DNA from 2 places in the Paenibacillus sp. JZ16 genome. Region 1 is predicted to be linked to the other one. Evidence: riboswitches for the same ligand, from Rfam matches in the RefSeq annotation. Region 1 holds a riboswitch; the other holds the start of a gene.
The links. Region 1 has a riboswitch for ZMP and ZTP ahead of rpiB (ribose 5-phosphate isomerase B). Riboswitches for the same ligand answer to the same signal wherever they lie in the genome.

Region 1 (5,380 bases):
AATACCCCTCTTTGCTTGTTTTCAAATATTCAAGACGTACGAGTGACTGGCTTGGCTCTTATTTCGTGCCGTACAGCCGATCCCCTGCATCACCAAGGCCCGGTACGATGTAACCATGGTCGTTAAGACCCTCATCGAGAGCAGCAACATAAATGTCCACGTCCGGATGGGCATCATGGACAGCCTTCACACCTTCCGGTGCAGCCACGAGGTTCATCATCTTGATCTGGGTACAGCCGCGTTTCTTCAGCACGTCGATCGCAGCGATAGCGGATCCGCCCGTCGCGAGCATCGGATCAATGACGATCAATTCCCGTTCCGTCACATCGGTTGGAAGCTTCGTATAATATTCAACAGGCTGAAGCGTTTCGGGGTCACGGAACAATCCGACATGCCCTACCTTTGCCGCTGGGAGCAGCTTCACAACGCCGTCCAGCATGCCCAGACCGGCGCGCAGGATCGGAACCAAGCCGAGCATGCGGCCGGAAATGACTTTCCCTTGGGTTTCGGCTACCGGCGTCTGAACGGATATCGATTCAAGAGGAACCTCCCGCGTAATTTCATAAGCCATCAAAGTCGCGACTTCGTCTACCAATTCGCGAAAGTCTTTTGTGTTAGTCCGCATATCGCGGATAAATGTAAGTTTGTGTTGAATCAACGGGTGATCACAAATCACCAATTTTCCCATGTCTGGTCCCTCCGGTTTGAGTACAAATGTTATTTCAATATGGGCGTAAATATTTGTGAGCTCCATAAATCCTGTCTATTATATCATTCCCTCTAGTCAATTGACACCTGCACGAGTCATGTTTTATTCCATGAGTTTTTGACCTTATAACGGAATCGGATCTTCTTCTGCCCTGAACCTAGGTTTTCCATTCTCGCCTATATTGATGCTAACCGCGAAAGGACCTGACTGGGAAAATGAGAGCATAGCAATCTGGCCAGAATGTTCATAGCTCCTAAAAGGACCCCACCTGCATCAGGCGGGGTCCTTATATCATAGGCTTCTTACGCGAAGGAAACTGTGATTAATATTTCATTTCAGCATAGAGAGGATATTGATCGGTAAGCTCAGCCACCAAACGGCCTGCTTTTTCGAGCGTTGCCTCGTCTTTCGGCTGCTTCAATGTCATGGCGATAATTTTCGCGATGTTCACCATCGCTTGCTCATCCATACCGCGGGAAGTAACCGCAGGGGTACCAATACGGATACCGCTCGTTACGAACGGGCTGGTCGGATCAAACGGGATGGCATTCTTGTTCACGGTAATCCCGATCGAGTCCAAAACCTTCTCCGCGTCTTTGCCGGTGATGTCCAGATTACGAGTATCCACTAGCATCAGGTGGTTATCGGTTCCGCCGGAAACGATGTTCAGGCCTTCCTCGATCAGGGTATCGGCCAGCACTTTCGCGTTCTTCACGACATTCTCTGCATACGTCTTGAAAGACGGATCCAAGGCTTCGCCAAGCGCAACGGCTTTGGAAGCAATCACATGCATGAGCGGGCCGCCTTGGGAGCCGGGGAATACCGCTTTATCGATCGCTTGCGCCCAAGCCTTTTTGCACAGAATCATACCGCCGCGAGGTCCGCGAAGCGTCTTATGCGTCGTGGTCGTTACAAAATGGGCATGCGGAACCGGATTCGGATGAAGACCTGCCGCAACGAGTCCTGCAATATGAGCCATATCGACCATGAACAACGCGCCTACGTCATTGGCGATGGCAGCCAGCTTTTCAAAATCAATAATGCGAGGATAGGCACTTGCACCCGCCACGATCAGACGAGGGCGATGCTTGAATGCCGCTTTGCGGACTTCGTCGTAATCGATAAGGAACGTGTCTTCTTGCACGCCGTAGGCAACGAAATTGTACAGAAGGCCGGAAGCGTTAACCGGGCTTCCGTGAGTCAAATGGCCGCCATGGGCCAGGTTCATGCCGAGCACGGTATCTCCAGGCTTCAAGGCCGCCAAATATACCGCCATGTTCGCTTGGGCACCGGAGTGCGGCTGAACGTTGGCATGCTCGGCTCCGAACAATTCTTTGGCGCGGTCACGGGCGATATCTTCCACGATATCCACACGCTCACAGCCACCGTAATAGCGTTTGCCAGGGTAGCCTTCCGCATATTTATTCGTCAGCACCGTCCCCATTGCTTCCATAACCGCTTCGCTGACAATATTCTCAGAAGCAATCAGCTCAATGTTGCTGCGTTGACGCTTCAGCTCCAAATCCATCGCTTCCAATACAGCCGGGTCACTCTTCCGCAAATGTTCCATCATGTTCATATCCTCCCATAATCCATCGTTATTTTTTCTTGCAAACTTAAAACTACAAGTTGTCATCATTGAAAAAGCGAGTTCTCATTCGAATCAATCGCACAGCGTGGAATCATCCCTCTGCTCGAGTCGGTACACCGCACGTTCTCCGCCGATCAGCTTGGGGCGGGTATAAGCCGCAGTTACGCGCGCCTCCCCGATATAACGCTCGGTCGGCCGGAATGGAACCGCCACTCTCCGCAAATGCATGCCGATCAGCGTCTCGCCGATATCGACACCCGCATGGGCTTCAATCGATTCCGCAAGGCAGGGCTCCTTCATGCTGCGGTAAACTGCAGAAGCCATCGACCCGCCCGCACCCGGAATGGGAACTGCCGCCACTTCCGTCAAGCCCAGCCGCTCGAGCAGCTCGCGTTCCATGACAAGCGCACGGTTCAGATGCTCACAGCATTGATAGGCCACCGCGAAACCGAATTCCGCTTGAACCGCGGCAATGCCCTGGAGAAGCTGCTGCGCCGTTTCAAGAGCGCCGCCCGTACCGATTCGGCGTCCAACCACTTCACTGGTGCTGGCTCCGATGACCAGCACTTTACCCGGGCCTAAATCGGCCGCTTCGGCCAGTTCGCGGACAATACGCGCTGTCTGTTCGTTCAAGGAAACCTTGGAGATATCCGTCATGTCACAGTCCTCCCGATGATTTTTTCACAGAAGATGCTTCAATCCCATATCACGATAGCCGCAGCTGCATTACGCGTTCACTTATCGCGATTCATTCTTCAGGTAACGCTCCTCGATGGCCTTGATCTTGTTCACGCGGCCGACATGGCGCTCGCCATGACTGAAATCCGTCGTCAGCCATGCGCTGACGATTTCGGCAGCAAGTCCGGGACCGACGACACGCTCACCCAGCGCAATCACGTTGCTGTCGTTATGCTCGCGCGTCGCTTTAGCTGAGAACACATCATGTGTCAGCGCGCAGCGAATGCCCGGCACCTTGTTGGCCGCAATGCTCATGCCGATCCCCGTACCGCAGATCAGAATGCCGCGGTCCGCTTCACCCGAGACGACCTTCTCGCACACCGGAAGGGCATAATCGGGATAATCCACGGAGTCGGAACAGCCGCAGCCCAGATCCTCTACCTCGTGTCCAAGACCCCGAATGACTCCCACGATTTCCTCTTTCAGACGAATGCCGGCATGATCCGTACCCAATGCAATTTTCATCTATGAAAAACCCCCTCGTATGTTCGCTTTTGCGTTTTAGCTTGTTTCATTATAACCCAAATCGGGCGCAAAAGACGAAAAAAGAGCAGTCGGCGCACGTATTGTGCTCCAAATGCTCTTTGCCCAGGCGACCGGCCGTATATTCCGATGCTCCATCGTGGTTTCATCCACTTCGTCGCCAGTTACACCGGATCATTTGTTTTTCACCTTCATCTTAAAGCAATACCATGCGAAAGGCAAGTGGCTTTTTAGCCCAATGGCAGGCTTTATATCTCTAAAAGCTAGACTTAGTTATGCCGATCCGCTTCCAGCTTGTCCAAAAGACGGAACAACGCCGTCCGTATCTCTGCGGCCGTGGCTTCATATTCCTCCCGCGAGCCTCCGAAAGGATCGGAGATATCGAAGCTCGGGATGCGCTGACGCAGCTCGATCAGACGCTCCCGGTCACGGTCGCTGACATCGTGGCCCAGAGATCTGGCCAGCTCAAGCGCTGCATACAGACTATCCTGCTCCCGCAGATCGTCCAGCACCCGGCGGTCATCCTCAACAAACTCTTTCAGCGTGTGCATCTTGTCTGCGGCGTGCGGGAACTGCCTTATAGCATACTGCTTATGCGACTGGGTCAGCGTCAGAATCAGATCCGCCCATTCCACCAGGTTCGCGGTCAACGGCTTGGACACCAAGCGTTCCTGGATATCCTGGTCTCGCAGGATGGATTCCGCATGATGGGACACCGGCATTCCGTCCACGGCCGAGACGCCGGCGGACTTCGTTTCCAGCGGAATGCCCCGTTGTTTGGCAAGCTTTCTCAGCATGCCTTCCGCCATTGGACTGCGGCAGGTATTTCCCGTGCAGACAAACAGTATATTTTTCACGGTCCGTTCCTCCCGTTCGTAGGTTCTTTGGGGCTATTGTAACAAATATTGCGTCAAAAAATAAACATGGTGCCAAAGATAACCAAAATCAGTCCGCCCAGCATTTCACCGTACTCCCCCAGCTTATTGCTTACCTGACGGCCAAGCAGCAAACCGAGAATGGACAGCAAACCGCCCACGACCCCGAAGGAAATTACGATTAACAGCACATCATCCACAAACATTCCGAGCGAAACGCCTACCGAGAAGGAGTCGATGCTGACGCTAAGCGAAAACAGCAGCATGCCTAAAAATGCGGTAGGATGTATTCGCTGCCCTTCTCCGCCCCGCAGGGCGTTATACATCATATGCCCGCCCAATAAAAGCAGCAGCCCGCCGGCAGCAAGCCCTGTGACGTGGCCCAGTAACATGCCAACGTAGCGGCCGGCAAATAAGCCCAGCAGCGGCATCAACATGTGAAACAACGCGATCATGAAGCTGATGCCCAGCATATGGCCTAAGCGCATACCGCCTCTCATTCCAACTCCGATTCCAAGCGAAAATGCGTCTAGCCCGAGTGCAACCGCCATCAGCAGAATCGCCGCAAGCTGTCCCGATTGGACAGACTCCTCCAGCATGCCCATTCCCCCAAGTCCCATGGTCTTGTACACCATATGCGGACAAGGGGTAAATGATGCCAACAGCGTTCATGCGGCTGCTTTAATTCACGTCGATGATGTGGTGTCCCGCGGCCTTCAGCAGCCGGTTCATGACGGCTGCTCCGAGGCCCTGCTCCGGGCACGCTTCGGCCAGGATGAAGGTTGCGCCTTCGTCATCGAACCGGCGCAGGCCGGCGTACAGCCGGCGGGCCGCTTCCTCCGGCGCGGCCAGGCTGCCGAGCGAGACGGCAACGTCCGCGCGGTAGTGACCGATGTGCTCGTCGAACGACAGCACGCCGGTCACCTCCCCGCGCCGGGCAGCCGCCTCAAGCTCGGCCGCGATGCGTGCCGAAACGGCGTCGGC
Region 2 (5,380 bases), 2.4 Mb from region 1:
CCTTCATGGTTTATATGGCGGTGATTTATGTTTGCAATGGATAGCCGATGCCCTGAAAATTATTGGCGAACCCTACGGAGCGTCCATATCACGCTACGGTGGCGGGACCTTTATCCTGAAGCTGAAAAACGAAAGCCCCGAACGTACCTATGAATTGGCTGAGAAGATACGCCTTGGCGTGCTTGCACTCAGCATTCCCAAGGATCGCTCGGCAGAGGATGGGTTTATGACCGTTAGCGTGGGGGCGGCCTGCCTTACACCAGCATCCATGTTAAAGTTCACGGATTTGATCGCGGAGACGGAGAAAGCGATGCATATTGCCAAGAGCAAAGGGAAGAACAGAGTCACGCTGTATGGATATGATGCGGATTAAACGGTAGATTCGAGTTTGTGTTACTCTCGGTAGTGCTAGAATAAAAAAACGATAGTTGACAGCAAAGAAAGCCTGACGCTCTCAATAAGGGAGCAGCAGGCTTTTTTTGCTGAAAATGATAGAATGGACACTAAGGGTAGATTAAGTTTGGGCGCTGGGGGTGCAGCATGACACGAAATATGCCGGCAAGGGAAGCTCGGGGCAGAAGAAAGCGTACCGTGATTTATGTGTTGGGGGTATTCATTGGAATCCTGTTAATTTATACGCTGTATGTGGGCATCACCATTTGGAATTATGCGCAAAGAACAGCCAATATCCCGTCTGATGCAGCCATCGTGCTGGGGGCTGCTGTATGGGAAGGGAAGCCATCGCCTGTTTTTCAGGGACGCATTGATCATGCGCTATGGCTGTATGACCGGCAGTACGTAGACAAGCTGATATTTACAGGGGGACGCAGTTCGGAGGATGAACTTGCCGAATCGGAAGTTGCCAGGCAGTATGCCATCGAGCATGGTGTTCCGGAGAGTGACATCCTTGTCGAGACGGCTTCGACGATCACGGAGCAGAATCTGTACTTTGCCAATAAGGTAGGAGATTCAGCAGGACTGTCCTCTTACCTCATTGTAAGTGACCCGCTGCATATGAAGCGGGCGATGATGATGGTGGAAGATATGGGATTGGAAGCCAATCCTTCGCCCGCAGCCCGGAGCGCGTATCAGAGCCTGAGAAGCAAAGTTCCTTTTCTAATCAGAGAAGTCTTTTATTACATCGGTTATCAACTGGCTTCACCATTCCGATAATATGTATGCGTTATAAAGCCGGTAAATGGATCGTAAAGGTTGTCCCATGATTGGGTATGCTCTCTACATTCATCGTACCGCCATGATTATGAATAATGTTCTTGGTAATCATCAGTCCGAGTCCCGTCCCGGTGTCTTTGGTCGTAACAAAGGGCTGCCCCAGGGATTGGATTTGTTCCTGCGTCATGCCAATCCCTTCGTCCTGCACGATGATTCGAACCTCTTGAGCGTTGTGCAAAATGTCCAAGGTAATGGTTCCCCCTTGATTCATCGCTTCCATGGCATTTTTCAGCAGATTGATGAACACTTGCTTGAGCTGGTTTACTTCACCCTGAACGAAGACCGGTGCCATCGGATAATGAGGGATGATCTCGATATTTTTGAGGGCTGCTTGAACCTTCATAAGGGTAATGATCTGTTCCATAATGGCAAACACGTCGATGGGTCCGCTGACATGAACGCTCTGCGGTTTCGAGAGCACCAGGAGTTCATTGACAATGAGTTCGATGCGTTTGAGCTCCGATTCAATGATTTCAAAATAGAGCTCGTTGCTTCGTTCCGCAGATCGCAGCAATTTTACGAATCCGTTAATCGAAGTTAAGGGATTCCGAATTTCATGGGCAATGCCGGCGGCCAACTGGCCGGCGGTGGTCAGCTTCTCGGATTGCATCACGCGATCTTCTTCCATCTGCTGCTCTGTGATGTCTTTAAAGATCCCGACGGCCGCTTTCTCGCCTTCATAATTTATGATCAACGTGAATCCCGTGACCATTTTCTCCTGCCCGTCCAGACAGCGTATCCGATAATCGACGCTTCCGATCTCTTCACTCTCGGCATATTTTGCCCTGCGTTTCATCAGTTTGTTATGGTGCGATGCGTCGACTACCACGTCGGTTGAAATCCCGAGGACGTCACGGGGATGCGCAGCATTAACAAGTCTGAGCGCGGCAGGATTAACATAGTGGACAATGCCTTTTTTTGTTATGAGTACGGATAAGGGGAGTCCTTCCAACAGCTGCAAAAACGAATTTTCCTTCTCGTTTAGCTTCTGTTCCTTCAGCTCCAGCTGCTTCATAAGTTGTCTCAGCAAGGTTCGATCTTCAAACTGTACCAAGCAGCCACGGAAATTCTGCGCCAGCTCCTCCTTAACGCTGATACGTACACTGAGGTATACTTCACGATCGGATGGATGATGGTAAACATATTCAAACTGGGTTATGGATTGCTGCTGATTTTGAGCGGCTCTTGCGTTCCAAACCACTTGATTCAATAAGGCGCGGATGCTGCTATCTTCTTGTGGCGCCCCGGCAGTTAACTCCTGCTGTGAATATCCCAATAGATCACTTAGTGCCGAATTGACCTTAAGAATCGAACCATCAAGCGATATCATTGCCATTCCGATTACGGCTTGTTCAAAGGCAAAATCATGATTGGGGTTGGAATAGGGCAGCACAGCAAGTCTCCTTTCAAATATCTGACAGGAATGAATTTATCCATATTATATGTTGGACCCTATCATTCATCAATCCTTTAAAGCGATAGATCAATAACGAAATTTCTCGTTTTGGCGATAAATCCACCCTAAGAAGTGGCTTTCGCAATCGCTGAAGGATGCCATCGATATGCTGAAGTCTAAATCCTAATGTCGCCTTACGGTGATATTGCAATTAACGGGAAGATTAAGTATGATTTAAATAACAATGTATAGGTTTATGTGTAACTGGCGTAGCATGGGGGACCATGAGGGAGCACATAGATGACGACGGCCGTACGCCTGGGCAGAGGTAAGGGAAGCTTATTTCCCTTACCTCTTTATTATTTTCTGCTTTTTTTATAAGTCTCTGAAACTACGAAAAGGGGATAAAACAACGATGTTAAAAACGAAGAAAATACTGCTGCTAGGTTCGGGAGAACTCGGAAAAGAAGTCGTGATTGAGGCCCAGAGACTGGGTGTTGAAACCGTAGCGGTCGATCGTTATGCTGACGCTCCTGCCATGCATGTTGCCGATCACAGCCATGTCCTCGATATGCTGGATGGGGAGAAATTACGCGCAATCATCGAGCTGGAGAAGCCGGACCTGATCGTACCCGAAATCGAGGCGCTCGCTACTTCGGAGCTGGTTAGACTGGAGGAAGAGGGGTACCGGGTTATTCCTACTGCCAGAGCTGCGAAGCTTACGATGGATCGTGAAGGGATTCGCCGGTTGGCTTCCGAGGAGTTGGGACTGCCTACTGCAGGCTATCGATTTGCCGATACTTATGAGGAATTTAAACAGGCTGTCCTGGATATGGGCTTTCCGTGCGTGATAAAACCGCTGATGAGTTCCTCAGGCAAAGGCCAGAGTGTATGCCGCTGCGAAGGGGATATCGAGTCCTGCTGGAACATGGCGATGGAAGGCGGCCGCGTGCAGAACGGCAGAGTGATCATTGAGGAATTCATTACGTTCCAGTCAGAGATCACGCTTTTGACCGTTCGCTCCGTCAATGGAACAAGCTTCTGTGCGCCAATCGGTCATATTCAGGAGAGCGGGGACTATATCGAATCCTGGCAGCCGCACAACATGTCCGATGAGCAAATGGAGGAAGCTAAATATATTGCAAGGACGATTACCGACGAGCTTGGCGGATATGGATTGTTTGGTGTTGAATTGTTCCTTGCTGCGGATAAAGTGTATTTTAGCGAGGTGTCTCCGCGACCGCATGATACCGGCTTGGTTACGCTGGTGACGCAAAATTTATCTGAATTCGCGCTTCACGTCCGTGCCATTCTTGGTTTTCCAATCCCGGAGATCGAATTGATAACGCCGGGAGCCAGTCGTCCGCTGAAAGCTGCGCGAGAGCTGGAGGACTACACAATTACCGGTGCCGAGCAAGCACTGGCTGTTCCGAATACGCAGCTGCGCATTTTTGGGAAACCGGTGACCAAGGTTGGAAGACGGGTCGCAGTTGCGTTGTCAACCGCCGGCACATTAGAGGAAGCGCGTTCGCGTGCGAAGCAGGCTTTGGATGAGCTTGCTATTGAGGAAGCCTAATCATTACCGATTCTTAGGGTGGTGCATCCATAATCTTCTGAAAAAAGGTCAACCGATTTACCGGTTGATCTTTTTTTCATTGAAATGATTTCGCGGATCAAAATCCGGTATGAACCGTTCTGACCATAGTGACTTAGTTTTGTTAGTCGTTTTGATGATAAATATGCAGAAATTTATGTTCTTTCATGATAAGATACACAAGAATACAAACGACCCTCACCCATTATAATGTTTTCAAGGCGCTGCTCTATAGGCTTTATAGCGTTATATTATCTAATAAATATATAGAGGAACGTTTAGTGACGGCATAGGAGAATCTACATGAGAGACATGACGCAAGGAAGTCCGATCAAGCTGATCATCATGTTTACGATCCCGCTTTTAATCGGAAATATTTTTCAACAATTTTATAATATGGCGGATACCCTGATCGTTGGGCGCACCATTGGTGTGAACGCACTTGCGGCCGTTGGCTCGACCGGCAGTATTTTGTTTTTTGTCATTGGCTTTGCCCAAGGCTTGACGGCAGGTTTATCCATCATAACGGCGCAGCGTTTTGGCGCCAAGGATATCGCGGGCGTTCGCAAAAGCGTGGGAACGAGTATATGGATTAGCCTTGTATTCACGGTTTTCCTGACCATTGTGAGTGTCATATTCACGAGGCCTGTCCTCGTCATGATGAACACGCCGGCAGAAATCCTGGATGATGCTTATTCGTACTTAATCGTCATAAATTGGGGTGTTGGGGCAGCCGTCCTGTTCAACCTGCTGGCGAACTTGCTCAGAGCGCTTGGGGACAGCCGGACACCGCTTCTATTCTTGGTGGTCGCAAGCATTCTGAATATCGTACTCGATCTGTTATTTATTCTCGTATTCAAGATGGGAGTAGCCGGAGCAGGGCTTGCCACGGTGGTATCGCAGCTGTTCTCCTGCCTGCTCTGCTTGTTATACATTCATAAAAAGGTTCCGCTTCTGCAATTCAAGAATGCTGATTGGTCCATCGATAGGACATTTATACGCCGGCATATGTGGGTCGGTTTCCCGATGGGCTTCCAAGCCTCCATCATTGCAATCGGTGCCATCATTCTTCAGATTACGCTTAACGGTCTTGGGGCAACAGCCGTAGCCGCATATACTGCTGCTCAGAAGATTGACATGCTCGCTACGCAGCCCAT

Region 2: it holds a riboswitch for ZMP and ZTP, as region 1 does, so the genes downstream of both, purT (phosphoribosylglycinamide formyltransferase 2) here and rpiB (ribose 5-phosphate isomerase B) in region 1, are expected to answer to the same signal.

Annotation. Positions count from the first base shown of each region.
Region 1 covers NZ_CP017659.1:3,836,957-3,842,336, forward strand. Annotated here, with positions in the region: gene upp (uracil phosphoribosyltransferase) at 59-688, opposite strand; gene glyA (serine hydroxymethyltransferase) at 1,032-2,282, opposite strand; gene BJP58_RS17555 (TIGR01440 family protein) at 2,373-2,957, opposite strand; gene rpiB (ribose 5-phosphate isomerase B) at 3,039-3,503, opposite strand; ZMP/ZTP riboswitch at 3,618-3,699, opposite strand; gene BJP58_RS17565 (low molecular weight protein arginine phosphatase) at 3,791-4,378, opposite strand; gene BJP58_RS17570 (manganese efflux pump MntP) at 4,432-4,995, opposite strand; gene BJP58_RS17575 (L-threonylcarbamoyladenylate synthase) at 5,078-5,380, opposite strand, start outside.
Region 2 covers NZ_CP017659.1:1,405,733-1,411,112, reverse strand. Annotated here, with positions in the region: gene BJP58_RS06150 (diguanylate cyclase domain-containing protein) at 1-373, shown strand, start outside; gene BJP58_RS06145 (YdcF family protein) at 541-1,173, shown strand; gene BJP58_RS06140 (PAS domain-containing sensor histidine kinase) at 1,184-2,626, opposite strand; ZMP/ZTP riboswitch at 2,880-2,960, shown strand; gene purT (phosphoribosylglycinamide formyltransferase 2) at 3,045-4,205, shown strand; gene BJP58_RS06130 (MATE family efflux transporter) at 4,527-5,380, shown strand, end outside.